Regions from separate parts of the Psychrobacter sp. Arc9 genome, predicted to be linked through region 1. Evidence: riboswitches for the same ligand, from Rfam matches in the RefSeq annotation. Region 1 holds a riboswitch; the other holds the start of a gene.
The links. Region 1 has a riboswitch for thiamine pyrophosphate ahead of QO187_RS11950 (ABC transporter substrate-binding protein). Riboswitches for the same ligand answer to the same signal wherever they lie in the genome.
Positions count from the first base shown of each region.

Region 2: it holds a riboswitch for thiamine pyrophosphate, as region 1 does, so the genes downstream of both, thiC (phosphomethylpyrimidine synthase ThiC) here and QO187_RS11950 (ABC transporter substrate-binding protein) in region 1, are expected to answer to the same signal.

Region 1 is NZ_JASMRK010000028.1:24,809-34,586, forward strand. It holds gene QO187_RS11910 (insulinase family protein) at 1-2,545, opposite strand, end outside; gene QO187_RS11915 (universal stress protein) at 2,836-3,297, shown strand; gene QO187_RS11920 (universal stress protein) at 3,397-3,858, shown strand; gene QO187_RS11925 (LysR substrate-binding domain-containing protein) at 3,969-4,904, opposite strand; gene QO187_RS11930 (YeiH family protein) at 5,126-6,250, shown strand; gene QO187_RS11935 (cold-shock protein) at 6,493-6,702, opposite strand; gene QO187_RS11940 (YbaN family protein) at 6,946-7,368, opposite strand; gene QO187_RS11945 (hypothetical protein) at 7,648-7,827, opposite strand; TPP riboswitch at 7,788-7,904, shown strand; gene QO187_RS11950 (ABC transporter substrate-binding protein) at 7,894-8,790, shown strand; gene QO187_RS11955 (VWA domain-containing protein) at 8,900-9,778, opposite strand, start outside.
Region 2 is NZ_JASMRK010000012.1:49,256-59,033, forward strand. It holds gene QO187_RS08345 (fructose bisphosphate aldolase) at 151-1,041, shown strand; gene thiC (phosphomethylpyrimidine synthase ThiC) at 1,164-3,278, opposite strand; TPP riboswitch at 3,527-3,671, opposite strand; gene pstS (phosphate ABC transporter substrate-binding protein PstS) at 3,965-5,131, shown strand; gene pstC (phosphate ABC transporter permease subunit PstC) at 5,341-6,294, shown strand; gene pstA (phosphate ABC transporter permease PstA) at 6,356-7,261, shown strand; gene pstB (phosphate ABC transporter ATP-binding protein PstB) at 7,339-8,259, shown strand; gene phoU (phosphate signaling complex protein PhoU) at 8,379-9,161, shown strand; gene QO187_RS08380 (oxidative damage protection protein) at 9,261-9,551, opposite strand.

The sequences.
Region 1 (9,778 bases):
CAGTATAAGCACTGGCATTGTGATATACGTTGGTTGGTACTAGCCATGCTAGATCTGCAACATCAAGCGCCACCCCGTTTTCTAATGCTTTGACTGTATCAGTCGCACCATTTAACGCAGTATCTAATTGCAGATTCGCAAATTCACTTGGGATATTTGCTGCTGCGTTCGTTAAATCATTAGAAGCTATCGTCGCTTGGCTGTCTTTACAGCTATCAACGATTAAGCTGCTTAAACGTTCGGTTTGCTCTGCTTCACAGATAATAACGGCATGCTTAGGCAAGCTGATGAGACGTTGATGTAAATCCATCAAGCTCGTAGCCAATTGATCCCACTGCGCATCATCTGTACTAGCATGTGCCAAGAAATCTTTAAGTGCGTTTAATGCTGGTAGGCCGCTGCGCACATATTCCAACTGCGCTTGGCGACTCATGCCGCGACTGGCTGTTTGCATTGCATAAGAGTGACCAGATCCCGCTAAATTTGACTGCCAGCCTGCTTGGCGCTGTTGCAAGATTTCTTTGATACGGTCATGCTCAGAGAAGATACTGTGCTCCATCACTTCCTTGAGCAAATCAATCGCTTCAGGCTTGCGATTTAGCGCACGCGTTGCCACGACAAAGTAGCTGCTAATCGCTTGGCTATCATCGACGTTGGTACGCTGACTAATACGCGCGGTCACACCAGAAGAATGCGCTGCCTGCTTAGCTTGCATCTCATGAGCGCTAAGCGAGTCAGTACCTAGCTCAGACAATAGACTTAAATAAATAGGCAACAATGGATGATTGATTACATCATTGACTGGTAGCTCATCTGCGCTCGCATTACCGATTGCCTCAGTCAGTGGAACAATCACTTGATAGTAGTAAATACCATTGGTGCCAGCTTCATACTCAAATAGCGTGCTGTCTTGACCGCTCAAACGCACCTGCTTTTGGGTGCCTTCTTTAAAGCTGATATCCGTTGGTACGTCTTCTAGACCTACCTTTGGCAATAAGCTCAAATCATCTGGCGCAGCTTGACGTGCAGCCAAATCTAAGGCTTGCTGTTTTAAAATAGCTTTATCATCAGCAGTCAAATCCATCGCGATAGTATCCAAACGAGTCTGCTCAGCTGCTGCCAAACGGGCTGTTTTTTCGCTATCAGGGGTCATCGTTACGCGTACGCGATGCTGATTGTCCAATAGATGCGTTTTAATCAAGTTCGGTAGCCACTGTGGATCGACGACTTGCTCGCGTAGCCACTGTAGATGCTCGTCTACTTCCCAAACATCGATAGGGTTGCCATCATGAATGGCGGTACTAAAGCCCTCTAGCATAAGGTTTAGACCATAAGGAATGCTATCGCCGCCGATGTGACGCTGATCAATCTCAATCTGATGCAGAATGGTTTCGATTGTCTCGTCATCAACTGGTGAATTTGCCACTTCGGTCAGCAAATCAATAATGCCCTGCTCGACCGCTTCGGCGTGTTCAGGGTTAGAACCACGTAGACCCGTATAAAAGACCATTTCATAATGGCTGTCATCAAGACCCAATAGTGGACTTGGCGCTTTACCTAGTGGATGGCTGTCGAGATAAGCACGCAATGGCGAGCCTGCATGCTCAATTAATACACCTTCTAATAGACGCAATGCTAAGCGCTGCTTAGGATCGGTAATTGATGGTAGTAACCAAGCAACCACGTGATGCGTCTGATCTGGGCCCGCTTCGTCAGCAGTATAAGTATCAACCGCACTGATTGGTGCAGACAAACGCTGTTCTGGACGCGATACATGCTTTTTGCCTGCTTCAAACTGAATCAAGGCATCTTCGTGTATCTTTGCTTGCGTCTCAGCAACAGGAATATTACCGAAACTCATGATGACACTGTTTGATGGATGATAATGACTCTGGTGAAACTCGGTCAACTCAGTGTGCGTCAAGTCAGGAATATCGGCAGGATCGCCGCCTGAATTATAATGATAGGTCGTCGTTGGGAATAGATGATGAGCAACCGTATGATATAGCTGATCAATCTCGCCACTCATCGCACCTTTCATTTCATTAAAAACGATACCTTTAAACTGCGGCTTATCATTTTCATCAAGCTCTACGCGAATGCCTTCTTGGGCAAAATCGAGCGGATGGATATTTGGGAAAAACGACGCATCTAGATAGACAGCAAGCAAATTAAAATAGTCATTTTTGTTCTGTGTCGCATACGGATAGGCCGTCCAATCAGCGGCGGTCATCGCATTCATAAACGTGTTTAATGAGCGTTTAATCATCGAAAAGAACGGATCACGTACTGGGAACTTGTTCGAGCCACATAATGCCACGTGCTCTAAGACATGCGCCTCGCCTTTTGAGTCCATTGGCTGGGTGCGAAAACCGACTAAAAACGCATTTTCATCACTTGGGTGTGCCAGATGATAATGCATCGCTCCTGTTTTTACATGCTGACTAATCAGCACATCCATCGATAGCGCCTCAATATGGCGATGCTCAATCAGCTCAAATGCTGGATGCAGCGTTAAATCAGCAGTAAATGGCGTGTCCGTCATAGTTATCCTTATCGCTTATCATGCGTATAGTGCCCTGACTATCAGGGAAAATAGAGTAATAAATTGGCTAAAAAAGAGTTGGCTTAGCGCTATTAGTGGGGCTGCGACATGGATAAGTCAAGGCAGCAGCCATGTAATAATCCACCACACAGTAATCTACGCGGGTAGCCATTAAAGCCTTATAATTACAAATCCATCAATATCCACAATTTTATTATGGATTTATCGCTTAACAAAGGTGATTTGCACTGCTACTATAAAGTTAACTATTAACAGGAGTGGAGTACCTTATGAGCTACCAACATGTTTTACTGGTCACTGATTTGCTATCCGATGCGGACAAAGTGGCGCTAAAAGCCAAGCGTATTCTCGCAGGCTCTCCTGAAGCCCGACTGTCCGTCTTGCATATCGTTGAAGATGATATGGTACGCTTTGGTTATGAACTTGTGCCTGCCTCTAGTCTCTCGGGTGATGTCGATAGTGAAAAGTGGCAAGAGGCACGGGCTAGACTGGCGCAATTCCTCGCACGTAACGAGCTAGAAGCGATCAACTCTGAGGTCACCGCTGCCATCTCTAATAGCAAAGGTATCATTAATTACTGCCGTGAAAAAGACGTCGATTTACTTATCATTGGACGTCATGAACGCCATGGTATTGCCGCTTGGTTGGTAGGAGCCACTGCCGATAGTATCTTGCCAAATGTCCCTTGCGACAGTTTAGTGGTGAAGCTTGATCAGCCTGTCTTGGAATAATTGGCATTACTCTAATCCGCTGCTAAAGACGACAAGCTTTACTTAACAGCGCCCTAGAGTAGTGCTATAGTAAATACTATCTGACACGAGGAAGACGCTATGAGTTACGAACATATTTTACTGGTTACCGACTTACTCTCTGATGCAGATATAGTCGCACAAAAGGCCAAGCGCATCGTCGAAAACCGTCCAGGCTCTAAGCTATCAGTTCTGCATATTGTCAAAGACACCATGGTTGGCTTTGGCTACGAGCTGGTACCTGCCTCTAGCCTATACGATGAGATTGATGATGAACGCTGCCAAGAAGCTCGTGCAAAGCTGGCGCAGTTCCTTGAACGCAATCAGCTAAATGCAGCAACGTCAGAAGTCACAACTGCCATCTCTAGCAGTGAAGGTATCGTCAGCTATTGTCATAAACATGATGTCGATCTATTGGTCATCGGTCGTCATAAGCGTACCGGTATCGCTGCATGGATTAGTGGCGCGACAGCAGATAATATCTTACCTAATGTACCTTGCGATAGCTTTGTGGTGCGACTGGACAAGCCTGTTTCAGCATAACAATATGCTTCGATTGTCTTATCTAATATCAAGCATATCCTAAACAAAAAAGCGCAGCGTAACTTTTAACGCTGCGCTTTTTTATGGTTGATAGGTTTTAGAGTCATTGCTTAACCCTGTTGAATAATATCTATAAAGGTTTGCCAAATGGGGCTTTGGTGCCGAGCTTTGTGCCAGACCAGCCACCATGTACGCGATAAATCAATTCCTGCTACATTTACTTGTACCAACTCACCTGTCGCGAGTTCCGTCTCAATCACATGCTGTGATAGACAACCAAGACCAATATCTGCACTCACCATGTGCTTAATGGCCTCTGATTGATGTATCGCCTTCACCACTTCTGCATTAGGTAGATACTTAAGCAGTTGCTCATCGATAATCTGCCGTGTGCCCGACCCTGCCTCACGTACCAATAGTGGTAACTGCGCTAGCTGATGAATGGTCAGCTGATAGCAGTCCTTATCTTGGCTATAAATAGCCACATTCTTTAACCACTTGCTATCACGCTTGGCAAATATCATCAGTGTATCAGTACGCCATTCGCGCTGCTCAATAACTTTCATATCTATCGGACGCGGCATTCCTTCTACCAGTGCGATGTCTATATTCAATTGCTCAACCTCGCTAACTACCTCTTGGGTATTGGCAATATACATATCAACATTAGCATCGGGCAGCGCTTCATATAGCTTACCAAGCAATGATGGCAGCACATAATTGCCGATAGTGGTACTAGCACCGATATGAATCTGTCCTGCTTGATACTGATGATAATGCTCAAGCGTGAGCGACTGACCCAAGATAGCCTGAGCCTGTATATAAATAGGATGGGCATTAGGGTGTTGATTGAGCCGACGACCGACGCGCTCAAACAGTGGCATCTGTAGTCTGGACTCCAGCTCTGTCAGCGAACTACTGACCGCTGACTGTGATAAATGCAGCTCCTCACTGGCGCGACTGGTGCTGCCTGTCTGATAAATGCTGACAAAAACAGCAAGCTGCTTAAGCGTAATCTTTGGCACTGTCTGCACAGATTTTTTCATGATATCAATAATACCTTATGTCATTTTTTAGCTTGTCTTGTTCAATATGCATGTCTTTCATTGCAGCTTATACGCGGCATATCGACTTCTATCATAAGCCTTAACCTAAAAAATCGATAGTTTATATCTTATTAATCTGTTTTTATTATAAATATAGCGGGCATATACTGTCTATTCATAAGCTTATGCTTATCTTAATATAAGTAATAGGATGCCGCGTCATGCACACACTCGTCCAATCAGTCAGCAACTCTGTTCATAACTATACCCCTAATCACCGTCACTTGGCAGGATTGGTAGTTGTTCTGATCGGTAGTTTATTTTGCTTATGGTTGGACAGTAGTCTGGATGTATGGTCAAACGGCCGTATCGTCGGCTTGTCGTCTTTGACGCTAGCGATTTTGCTAGGCATGATATTAGGCAATACCATCTATCCTAAACTCGCTGAACGTTTAAACGGTGGCGTTTGCTTTGCCAAAGGTCAGATATTGCGACTTGCGATTATGTTTTATGGATTTAAGCTAACCATGACACAAGTTGCGAGCGTCGGTATGCCAGCGATTATGACTGATGCGCTCGTACTGACATCGACCTTTATGCTGACCTACTGGTTAGGTACTAGATGGTTAAAAGTTGATAAAGAAACGGTGATTTTGATTGGCTCAGGGGCAAGTATTTGCGGTGCTGCTGCCGTCGTCGCCGCAGAGCCAGTCGTCAACGCGCAAGCTCATAAAGTCACTATCGCCGTGGCAACTGTGGTGGTTTTTGGCACTATCGCGATGCTGCTATATCCTTTTCTTTATCATCTTGGTTGGTTAAAACCTTGGCTAAGCGCCCAGCAGTACGGCATGTACACTGGCTCAACCGTCCATGAGGTGGCGCAAGTCGTAGTCGCAGGTAATGCAATCAATACCGAGGTTGGTGATACCGCTGTCGTGACCAAGATGATACGCGTCATGATGCTTGCGCCTTTCCTGCTTGTGTTATCGTTTGCGCTAACCAAAGAGCGCACCATAGATAATACCGCTATAGAAGATAAGAGCAGTAAAAACGAGACAGCATCATTTATGACTCGTGTTAAACAAGTTAAAGTGCCATGGTTTGCGTTTATCTTTATCGGTATTGTGTTGATACATACATGGGTGCCGATGTCTGAGAGTGTCGTACGCAGTATGGTGATGCTAGATGATGTGCTACTTACGATGGCCATGTTTGCATTAGGTCTAACCACTCATCTAAGTGCGATCAAGCAAGCTGGCGTTAGACCGCTTATCTTAGGTGCCATTATGTTTGGCTGGTTAATACTGGGCGGTGGTCTGATTAATATCGGCATTAGCTTTATATAATAAGCTAAATGTTCACTCTTAACTGCTGGTATCATTGCACAATATAAAAGGCCTCCAACTATCTATAGTCGGAGGCCCTTTTGCATCTGTTATTTGATTTAATATGATTAGTTAAAATCTTTCGAATAAGACTTCTACTCGCTTCAGTACTCATATCTTAAATACCAAAACATAGACGAAAAAAAACGAACCCGAAGGTTCGCTTTTCTACATCTATTCATCTATCTGTCTATAAAGACAAATTAGATAGCAACGATGTTATGTGCTTGTGGGCCTTTTTGGCCTTGAGTTACAGTGAACTCAACTTCTTGGCCTTCAGCCAAAGTTTTGAAACCTGAACCAGTGATTTCGCTGTAATGAGCAAAAACGTCTGCGCCAGTTTCTGGAGCGATAAAACCAAAGCCTTTAGCTTCGTTGAACCACTTAACTGTACCTTTTTGAACGTCTGACATAGTATAATCCTACTTTTAAATTTATTAATGGTCTAGTGACCGGTAACGCTTGCAAATAGCTACTGAACGATAAATATTAAAACGAAGGATTATAACTAATACTACGAGGTAATGATTTGGTGCAGAACTGCTCTTAAGCTTGGGCGTATTATAAGGGGTACATCCCAGTATCGCAAGTCTTATCTCATGTTTCGTGTAACCAGAGCCGTTTATTGGCTGATTTTGGCGCAAATTGCAACGGATTTAGGCATTTGGTAAACGGAACAAATATATCGCTACCCCACTACAGACAGCGGCTACCGCCCATGCCATCCACATCATATCGGCAGGCAAACGATAAAATAACATAATTGTTGATGCTGCCATCATAACCGTCGCTAAACACTTGGCATAAAGCGGAACGGCATGATTCTCCTCCCAGTCACGGACGAATTTACCAAAGTATTTATGATTAATCAGCCAAAAATGAAAACGTCGAGAACTGCGTGCCCAGCAGCCTGCTGCTAGCAAGATAAAAGGCGCAGTAGGCATCACTGGCAACAATATACCGATAATACCTAAGATAAAAAACAGCCAACCAAGCGTCACAAAGGTCCAACGCAGCATTGGGCTGTTGGATTGATCAGTCTTGGGTCGGTAATAGAACGCTTTTTTATTGTCGGTCATATAAGTTTTCGGTCGTGTAAGTTGTCAGTTATGCCAAATGTCGATTGTCTAGAGTAGCGCCTATTATATAAGCGGTGGCATAGAAGGCTAATCATGCAATATCGTCCGTCTGTGCACAAGACTATTTATATGAGGTTTTTGCTATTGATAGGTATGTTTGGTTAGTAATTGGGTAAGTACCAATAATAAATGCTGCATTCTTCTATTAACACGTTGATTGAAAGCATTTATAAAAAGCTATGGTAAGCCATGATAAGCAACAGCTGTCGTAAAGAGCGGTTAACGAACACCAGTCATCACCTGCCATCGTCTTTCCCGATACGCTTGCATCCCATCTTGTAAGTCGTCTATGATGACGCAGTAGCTATCGATAATAGCCATTAGCAGTACTGATCGAAAATAATGCAATGCAATACCAATCAATCTTGTCGGGGTGCTTTGATTTAACGCTGTAAACACAGCCCACATCATCGCTGAGACACACCCGTGAACCTGAAGCAGTTAGCACTGACGTAGGAAACAACCATGCAGTCGACCACCAAACTGACCCTCACTCTCGAATGGTTTTTGAACCCTGATCACCTGCCCTTTATTGCGGGTGTGACCACGGGCGCATATGAGCAAGCAGGGCTTGATATCACCATTATCGAGCCAGATGACCACTATGATGGCTTTGCCGAATTACAAAACCAAAGTATCGATTTGCATGTCAATGAGCCTATCCATCTGTTTGAACATTACGCGCCTAATCTACGTGCGCTAGGCTGCTTTTTTGAGACCGATGGCGGCATATTGATGCAACGCGCTAGCATGGAAAAATTAAAAAACAATCAACCGATTCGCATCTGCACCCCTGCCGCTGAGGAAAAAACCAATCGTATTGGCTTTGAGATATTGGCTCGCTATGCCAAGAAGAACGGCTTTAGTATCAGCCGTGATAATGTGAGCTTTGTACAAAAAGACTTTTATCACATCAAAAACCTGCAAGAAGACCCAAGCCTAGATGGTGCATGGCTATGCTTTTATAACTTTGAGGGCGTTGAAGCGACTCATGAAGGGTTGGACTTTGAATTTATCGATCAGCACCTGTCGCCCTATCCGAATTTTTCGGCGTTAGAGATTCTGACAACAGATGAGATCTATAGCGCGAAAAAGGACGCGATAGATACCTTTATCCAAGTGACCAACCAGATGACAGAGCTGTGCAAAAACGAGCCAGCCACAGCCCACCGTATGTATTACGACTATAGTAAAACCGAAGCCGATGTGCTGATGGATGCCATCATCGATAATACGCTAGGTAGATTGATTACACCGATCAAGCCTGATGCCAGTAAATGGGAAGAACTGCGCGAGATGCTAGCCGAAATCGATATCGTGACCTTGACTGATGAGCAATATCAGTCGCTTTGGGCACTGTAAGCATTTTATAAGTTACAATATTTTGAATAATAAAAAACCGCCATCGTATTTGCTGTGGCGGTTTTTTATTTAGCTATAATCGAATAGTGAGGTTAGCGCACTAATACTTTTATAGTGAATTGACTATGCCTAGTTGCTTGGCTTCTTTTAGCCACATTGGGAACTCTTCTAGCATGTTTTCATACAACGCTTCTTCGCTGATATCATCCAAGTCATCGAGTTCAAAAAAGTCGCAATTATCAATCACGCGCCCTGTCATGTCGTCTAGTTTTTTGAGGATGCCATAACCACGACCACCCAAGCCCACGAACTGCCAAAATATCGGCAGTTTCGCGGCATCCGTCATGACTTTGGTGATACCGCGATTGTCATTTACCCCGCCATCACTGATAAATAGCACGTAGACAGGCACATCCAAGCCGTCCTTTTGATAAAACTCTGTCACGGCTTTCATGACCTCTGCTTCATTGTTGATGCGCGGGCCAAGTGCCCATTTGCGCCAGCCGCCATGAGCGTTGTCAATGAAACCGTCATAGTTACTCAGCCCAATCTCGCCCAAATACTGCGGGTCTCGGGCAAACGCCCAGCAGTCTAGCGCTTGGTCGTCATCGAAGCTCACTGCCAATGGTAATATGCGATTGACCACTTCTTGCACGCGGCCTTTTTTGTACTGTCTATTCATTGAGCCTGAGGCATCTAACACCAACGCCACCTTTGCGGTTAACTGCTGCAATTGGCGTTTCTCAAGCGATATGGTGGCTTTCTTGGCTAGATTGACCAGTTTTGGCGCTTTGTCTAGCATGACCTTCTCGAGCGACGGTTTTGCTTGCACTGGTGCTACGGTCGGCTCGCGTACTTGTGGGTTACTCTCTTCTACATCGCCACCGAAATGCTGCACGATGGCGGCAAGTCCACCATTAAAGCCTTGCGCGACGTTGGAGACTCGCCACACGCCACTCTTACGGTAAAGCTGCATCAGCATACTGGC
Region 2 (9,778 bases), on a different contig from region 1:
CATGATTTTTTGGCTATATTGTCACGTATCCTATATAGGCATACAAATCATCCTATGATAAGGTTATCTACAAATAACACGGCTTGTATGGAATAAAAAAGCTTAGTTTATGATATTTAATTTAACCAATAAAAATAGGATGCAGGCTCAATGGAATACGATAAGCAATTACAGCGTATAAAAAATAGTTCAGGTTTTATTGCTGCTCTTGATCAAAGTGGTGGCAGCACACCAAAAGCGTTAGAGACTTATGGTGTCAGCAGCGATGCTTATGATAATGATGAGGCCATGTTTGATTTGGTTCATGAAATGCGTGCTCGTATTATGACGTGTGACTGTTTTGATAGTGATCGTGTACTTGGTGCAATTTTGTTTGAAGACACTATGGAGCGCGAAGTCAATGGTAAGTCGACGGCCAATTACCTATGGGAAGATAAAAATATCGTACCATTTTTAAAGGTAGACAAAGGTCTGGCTGAGCAAATGAGCGGCGTACAAATTATGAAGCCAATCCCGAATCTAGATCTATTATTAGACAAAGCAAAAAACTATCCCGTATTCGGTACTAAAATGCGCTCAGTCATCTATGAGCCAAATGTCGATGGTATCGAGCTTGTGGTACAGCAGCAGTTTGATGTGGCTAAGCAAATTATTTCAAAAGGTTTGATGCCTATCGTCGAGCCAGAGGTCAATATTGAAAGCACTCAAAAGCATGAGTGCGAGTTACTGTTGAAGACAGATATACTGCGCAATCTGGAACGCTTAAGTGACGAACATCAAGTGATGCTCAAGCTGACGTTACCAGAAGAGGCAGGGTTTTATCAGGAGCTGATTGACCATCCTAAAGTGTTAAAAGTTGTGGCGTTATCTGGTGGTTATAGTCGTAGCGATGCTTGTGCCAAGCTTAAACAAAACCCAGGTATGATTGCGAGCTTCTCGCGTGCCTTTACTGAAGGCTTGAGTAAGCAACAAAGTGATAGCGAGTTTGCTGAAACCATTAATACGTCAATTGAAGAGATTTATGAAGCGTCGAAAGTGTAAACGTAGTAAATAAAAACTCGCACATAAATCATGAGTAAATAAGCAAAAAAGCCCTACTAGATAAGTGTGCAAATACTTAAATAGTAGGGCTTTTCTTATTTCAAAAGCATAGGTTATTAACACTACACCTCTTTATATAACTGGCGTCCTTCGTTGTTATATTTCTTAGTCATCTCCGCCATGCCTTGGCGAATTTCCTCAGCAGTGGCTTCACCAACTTGTCCAACGAGCTCTGTATCTACCTCTTTGATTAGATGACCAGCGTCAGTTAAGTCGCCTGTTTGCGGCGTTACTTTTTGGTTGGCAGCAGCTTTATCTAGTCCTGCTGCATATTCACGCACGTTTTGAGTGATTTTCATTGAACAAAACTTAGGGCCACACATGGAGCAAAAGTGTGCCGATTTGTGTGCGTCTTTTGGCAACGTCTCATCATGATATTCACGTGCAGTATCAGGATCGAGCGCTAGGTTGAACTGATCATCCCAGCGGAATTCGAAACGGGCTTTAGATAGCGCGTTGTCACGTGCTTGTGCTCCTGGATGACCTTTAGCAAGGTCAGCAGCGTGTGCAGCGATTTTATAAGTAATAATGCCGTCTTTGACGTCTTTTTTATTTGGCAAGCCTAAGTGTTCTTTTGGCGTGACATAGCATAGCATCGCTGTACCAAACCAACCAATCATCGCAGCTCCGATGGCGCTAGTGATATGGTCATAGCCTGGAGCGATGTCTGTCGTTAATGGCCCTAAAGTATAGAAAGGCGCGTCAGCACATAGCTCAAGCTGCAAGTCCATGTTTTCTTTGATGCGGTTCATCGCGACGTGTCCAGGGCCTTCGATCATTACCTGTACATCGTGCTCCCATGCCACTTTGGTCAATTCACCAAGCGTACGTAGCTCACCGAACTGCGCTTCATCATTGGCATCTTGCAAGCAACCAGGGCGTAGGCCATCACCTAGACTAAATGCTACATCGTACTGTTTCATAATCTCGCAGATGTCTTCGAAATGCGTATATAAAAAGCTTTCCTTGTGATGGGCTAAACACCACTGCGCCATGATAGAGCCGCCGCGTGAGACGATACCTGTCAGACGTTTTGCGGTGAGCGGCACATAGCGTAATAGCACGCCAGCGTGAATAGTAAAGTAATCTACGCCTTGCTCTGCTTGCTCGATCAACGTATCACGGAATATCTCCCATGTAAGATCTTCAGCGACGCCATCGACTTTTTCTAATGCTTGATAAATCGGTACCGTACCAATCGGCACAGGAGAGTTACGGATTAGCCATTCACGGGTTTCATGAATGTGATTGCCCGTTGATAAATCCATGATGGTATCCGCACCCCAACGTGTTGCCCACGTCATTTTAGATACTTCTTCATCGATAGACGAGCCCAGCGCTGAGTTACCGATATTGGCATTGATTTTCACCAAGAAATTGCGCCCGATGATCATCGGCTCAGATTCAGGGTGGTTGATGTTGTTTGGAATAATTGCGCGTCCAGCCGCCACTTCATCACGGACAAATTCAGGGGTGATGATTTGAGGCGTATTGGCACCGAAGCTTTCGCCATCGTGTTGACGCATATCGGTCAGTTCATGCTGCTTTTGCGTTTCGCGTATGGCGATATATTCCATCTCAGGGGTGATGATGCCTCGGCGCGCGTAGTACATTTGCGTGACGTTCTGTCCTGCTTTGGCGCGACGCGGTTTATCAATATGGGCAAATCTAAGGTTAGCAGTGCTGATATCACGCGCACGCGCTTGTCCGTATGAGCTAGATAGGCCGCTTAATTGCTCGGTATCATTGCGTTCCGCGATCCAGCTTTCACGCAACTTTGGCAATCCACGTGTTAGGTCGATATCGACATTAGGGTCGGTATATACACCTGAGGTGTCATACACATAAAACGGTGGATTATGCTCACCGTCTTTATCTCCCGTACCGCCTACAGGTGTATCAGCCAAGCTGATTTCACGCATCGGTACTTGGATGTCAGGTCTTGAGCCTTCGAGATAGACTTTTCTTGAGGCGGGTAAAATACGGTGCAAGTCGCGCGCATCTTCTTCGAAACGGGCATCACTTGCGGCACGGTGAGCAGGGGTTTTTAACGCATCTGCTTTTTTATCTGCTTTGACTTTGGTCGTGTCAGCAGCATTTGAAGCAAGCGTTGAGTTGTCGGCTGGGTTATGCGTTTGGGCTTTCGGTGCAATTGAGGTAGTGTCTGCAGTAGTCATATGCTGTCCTAGCGTGTTGGTTTTTGAATAAAATCAACACCGCCAGTATCTGCGGGGGTAGGCATCCATCATCTAGACAAATTTATATCATGAACCCACAACTTCGACCAAAAAGTATCGTCGCGCATGGTGATCATCAAATATTGGACGCAGCTTTATATCATCTCTTCTTATCTGTTTATGCATTACGCATATTAAGACAATAGTGACGATAAAAATGTATTTCTACGCGCCCTTTGTCATAAATAACAAAGTGCTTAAGACTTCCCTGCGTCGGTACTAACCGCATCAGGTTCGGCGGGTGATCTCTCAGCGAATGTATCAAGGCGACTACTTTGATAAAGCAAGTTTAATAAAGTGAGCCAAAAATACACCGCACCCCGAGTCTGTCAGTGTTGTAAATCAGCCTTCATACTAACAAAATTCTCTACCAACGGCTAATAGTATTTGGATACAAATATTCTGTGTCAAACACACGGTTCAATATTTTCGTGAATAATTTTTTTGAGTGTTGATAGATGAGGGTACTTAGTATTACTAGGTTGTAGACAAATTGTTCAAATATTATGTAAAGCGAATGAAGGATTCTAGAAGTTGTCATTAAACTGTCATAAAGATTTGGCAAGATAACACGCATATCACAAGCAATGCTTTTTTATACCGTTGTTAAACTTCAGGAGTCCTACATGCGTTATTCGTTATTAGCAGTGGCCGTCAGTTGTACATTAATGCTTACGGCGTGTAATAAGTCAACAGATACGGCGGAGCCAACTGCTGATACTAGCAGTAGCGCTGTGACAACAGCTGAAACAACCTCTCAGACAGCATCTTCTGCTACGTCAGATTTTAAATCTGCTGAAAATATCGCTATGAATATTACAGGTGCAGGTGCGTCATTCCCGCAGCCTATCTATGCGAAATGGTCATATGACTACAATGCTGCGACCGGCGGCCAAGTCAACTATCAGTCGATTGGTTCATCTGGTGGTATCAAACAAATCCAGTCAAAGACAGTAGACTTTGGTGCTTCTGATGCACCGATGACGCCTGAAGAGTTAGACGAAGCAGGTTTGATTCAGTTCCCAACAGTCATCGGTGGTGTTGTACCAATCGTCAACATTGATGGCGTTGAGCCTGGTGCACTGAAGCTAGACGGCACAACGTTGGCTGATATCTATTTGGGTAAAATCAGTAACTGGAATGACCCTGCGATTAAGGCGATGAACCCAGATTTGACCTTGCCAGATGCCCCAATCACAACAGTATTCCGCTCAGATGGTTCAGGTACGACGTTTAACTTTACTGACTATCTTGCCAAGGTTTCACCAGACTGGAAAGACACCGTTGGTGTTGATAAAACCGTCAAATGGCCGACTTCTGCTACTGGTGCAGGCGGTAAAGGTAACGAAGGCGTATCAAGCTACGTCAACCGTATGAAAAACTCTATCGGTTATGTTGAGTATGCTTACGCTAAGCAGAATAAGATGTCACATACTGCGCTGAAAAACGCAGCTGGTAACATCGTACAGCCATCTGCTGAGACGTTTGCTGCGGCAGGTGATATCGATTGGTCACAACAAGAAGGCTTTTATAAGGTCATCACCAACTCTGAAACTGACCAAGCATGGCCTATCGCTGCTGCGACCTTTATCTTGGTACATAAGCAACCAGAAAATCCTCAGCAAGTCGCTGGCGTGTTGAACTTCTTTGACTGGGCTTATACCCAAGGTGATGACAGCGCCATGGAATTAGACTACGTACCATTCTCTGATACGGCAGTAGCCTTGTTTAAAGAGAAGTGGAACGAAGTGAAAGGTAGTGATGGACAGCCTGTCTACAAGCCAGCTCAGTAATTTGTTTCTGCTAAATACTATTTAGCAACCGACAAGTTATCCTCTCGAATAACTATTCTCCGGTAGTTATTTGAGAGGTTTTAACACAGCAAATTTGATGAATACATCTCGATAAATATGCTTACATATCCCATTTAAGTTTGTTGTGTTAAAACCTGAGATACATCTTTTTAATATTTCGATTCATCCCATTCAATGCTGAGACACTTATGACAGACTTAAGGTCCCAACTGGCTAAACAAAAACGTTACGACGCTTTATTTGTCAACTCTACTAAAGCGTTTGCCATACTCGTCCTCCTATCTTTAGGGGGCATTTTGGTGTCTCTAATTGTTGGAGCATGGCCGAGTATTCAAGAGTTTGGTTTGGGATTTTATACCAGTAATAACTGGGATACAGTCGCCAATGAATACGGGGCATTAGCGCCTATTTACGGCACCTTAGTCACGTCATTTATCGCTATTGTTATCGCGGTTCCAGTCAGTTTCGGTATTGCGATATTTTTAACCGAGATGTGCCCTAAGTTCCTCAAAAAACCACTTGGTATCGCCATTGAGTTGTTGGCTGGTATCCCATCTATCATTTATGGTATGTGGGGATTATTCGTATTTGCGCCATTTTTTGGTGATCACATTCAGCCATGGTTTATTGAGCACGTCGGCCCTCTGCCTATTGTCGGTAAGCTGTTTGCAGGTGCGCCTATGGGACTGGGTATGTTTACCGCCTCCCTAGTACTTGCCATTATGATCATACCGTTCATCGCCGCTACTATGCGCGATGTTTTCTCTGTCGTACCAGACTTACTGAAAGAGTCAGCATATGGCATGGGCGCGACGACTTGGGAAGTCATGTTCAAGATTATCTTGCCTTATACCAAAGCTGGTGTCGTTGGTGGCGTAATTTTGGGTCTTGGTCGTGCATTGGGTGAGACGATGGCAGTTACTTTCTTGATTGGTAATGCGTTTAATATCAGTCCAAGCCTATTCACGTCTGGTGTGACGATTACCTCGGCCTTGGCTAATGAGTTTGCTGAAGCATCTAGTGAGCTACATCTTGCGTCTTTACTACATCTAGGCTTAATCTTATTTGTCATCACCTTCATTGTGCTGTCTTTAGCAAAACTGATGCTCATGCGCATGGATCACAAAGCAGGTAACCGATAAGTCTGTTACCGATTTATTGAACCTTGATAGATATTGATAAAAGATATGGGAAATAAATATTATGCCTGCTAACAATACGATCAATGCACCACTACCTACTAAGCCAAACGGCGCTACCCGCTACAATCAAAGCCTGTATAACAAGCGTCGTTTGACCAACAAGTTAGGTCTAGGCTTTGCCATGTCAGCGATGATTTTTGGCCTCTTTTGGTTATCATGGATTTTGGTGACTTTGTTTGTTGAAGGCTTCCAAGGCATGGTGCAGTTGCCAATCTTTACCGCTGATACGCCGCCACCGATGAGTGCAGGCGGCTTACGTAATGCTATCGTTGGTTCGGTCATGTTGGCGTTTTCAGGCTTGTTTATCGGTGCACCTATTGGTCTTATGACAGGTATTTACTTATCTGAGTTTTCTAAAGGCAGTATGCTGGGCAAGGTCACTCGCTTTTTAAATGATATTCTATTGTCAGCGCCATCGATTGTCATCGGTCTATTTATCTATGCGCTGATGGTAAAAGGTCAAAGTTTCTCTGGTTGGGCGGGCGCGTTGGCATTGGCGCTGATTGTTATTCCAGTGGTCGTGCGTACGACAGAAAACATGCTGAACTTGGTACCTAATAGTCTACGCGAAGCAGCTTATGCGCTAGGTACTCCTAAATGGAAACTGGTCACTCAGGTTACGGTAAAAGCTGCACGAGCTGGACTGACCACAGGTGTGCTACTGGCCTTTGCTCGAATCACTGGTGAGACAGCGCCGTTACTATTTACCGCACTTAACAATCAATACTTCAGTACAGATATGGGTCAGCCTATTGCTAACTTACCCAATACCATTTACCAGTTTGCGATGAGTCCTTATGATAATTGGCACACACTGGCATGGGCAGCCGCGCTGCTGATCACAGCGTCGGTCTTGGTATTGAATATTTTGGCAAGATTTATTGGCAATCGCGGTCAGGTCAAATAAAGACAGATATCGCTGCAAAGATACCAAGTATTTACTTATATTTATACGAAATACACTAAGCTAGGTTGGATAATATTATGAATGATGTCGTAAGCAAAGCCCGCACAGAAACAACGGCTGATCGCCTTAACAGTACAACAGACAGCTTGTTAAATAGAACCACGTCTCATAGTGCGCAATCGCAGCAACCCAATACTGCTGACTTCACTAAGCAAAGCATTCATGATATCCCCAAAAACATGCCCAAAGCAAAAATGGAAGTCCGCGATCTAAACTTTTACTACGATGATTTTCAGGCATTAAAAAACATCAATATCGATATCGCAGAAAAGAAAGTAACGGCGTTCATTGGTCCATCAGGTTGCGGCAAATCGACGCTGCTACGTACCTTTAACCGCATGTATGATCTGTATCCAGGAATGCGTGCAGAGGGCGCTATCAACCTTGATGGGCGCAATATTTTGGGCAAAGACATAGATGTCAACTTGCTACGCGCGCAGGTCGGTATGGTATTTCAAAAGCCAACGCCGTTCCCGATGTCAATCTATGACAATGTTGCCTTTGGTGTCAAACTCTATGAAAAGCTCAGCAAAGACGAGCTGGATCATCGCGTGGAGTGGGCACTAAAAAAATCGGCGCTATGGCCAGAAGTGAAAGACAAGCTAAAAGCATCAGGACTGTCGTTATCAGGTGGTCAGCAGCAGCGTCTGTGTATCGCCCGTAGTGTGGCGACCAAGCCTGAAGTGCTGTTGCTTGATGAGCCGACCTCAGCACTGGATCCTATCTCGACGGGTGCTATCGAAGATTTGATCGAAGATCTGAAAAACGACTATACCATCGCTATCGTCACTCACAATATGCAGCAAGCAGCACGCGTATCTGACTACACGGTCTATATGTATTTGGGCGACATGATTGAAATGGGTGAGACCGATCAGATATTTACCAAACCTACCCAAACCGCGACAGAAGACTATATTACAGGTCGTTATGGCTAATATTGATTGAGATTGAAGTCGGTACAAGCAGACAACGCTGACTAGTATGTCATAAGCCGACTTTCTAACTTCATAGGCACACTGCGCTATTAAAATATAGATTCTAGGGAATACCTCTTATGCAAAGTGATAAGCATATCTCCAAAAGTTTTGACCAAGACCTTGATGAAGCCATCCGTTTATTTTTATACATGGGTGATAGCGCGGCTAACCAAGTGGCCAAAGCCATTCACGCTCTGATCGATAAAGACGAAACACTGGCGCAAGAAGTCATCGATATGGACTTCGATATCAATCGAATGGAGGTCGAACTCGACGAGCACATTTTATTATTGGTCGCCAAACGCCAGCCAGCTGCCAGTGATTTGCGTTTAGTCATGTCGATTAGTAAAGGTGTGGTTGATTTGGAACGTATCGGTGATGAAGCGGTAAAAATTGCGCGAATGGCCAGTAAAATAGCGGCAGAAGGCAAATCAGCATACGGCTATGCTGAGGTTCAGCACTTGAGCAATCAAGTTCGTCTGATGCTAAACAACTCGCTAGAAGCTTTTAGTCAATCGAATGCGGAACAAGCGTTTGAAGTGATGCGTAATGATAGCGTGGTCAATACCGAATATCAGTCAGCCATTCGTGCCTTAATGACCTATATTATGGAAGACTCGCGCCATGTATCAAAAGTCATCAATATCATGTGGATATTACGATCGCTTGAGCGTATCGGTGACCATGCACAAAATGTCGCAGAGCTAGTCATTAACTATATCAGTGGACAAGACGTGCGTCATTCAGACTATGCCATGGTCGAAAAAGCGGTGCAAGAAGCCAATGACCGCTTAGCTGCTCGTCAAGTTAGTACATTGTCAGCCAATGAGCTCGAAACGTCAGATAGTGATGAAGGCTGATAAGAAAGACTGTGATTTTCACCTTATAATAAAAAACGCGCTATAGTAAGCGCGTTTTTTTATGATTATTAGATATTGCTACTAGGAGGCAAGTAAGTACTAGCTTTCAGGTGTCCAGCCTTGTGCGCGCTCATAGTCTTCATTGTCTAAGAACTTATCACGCTGCTCTGTTAAGAACTTTTTAGCAGCAGGATCCATCATGCTTAGATGATTCTCATTAATAAGCATAGTTTGATGCTCAAGCCATTCTTTCCACGCTTTTTCAGATACGGTCTCTTGCAGCTCTTGGCCTTTCTTATTAGGGAAGGGTGGATGCGGCATCTTTGGTAAATCTTGCTTATATTTACGGCAAAACACAGTATTTGCTTGAGGGTTAAAAGTCTCAGTCATAAGGCATTCCTTATTCATTATCTTAAGTGGTTAAATCAAATATCATATGATTCTATGATAACGGTCTTGGTAGATTTAGCAAAGGGTACTAATGTATATCGTCAAGCCTCTATCCATTTTTTATAAAGTCTTTGGTAGCTGGTGTATGACAAACACTAACTACGTTTGACTTTTTTATTGAAATTTCCAAAGCTATTGATATTTTGAAAATGACATTGGCCAAACCA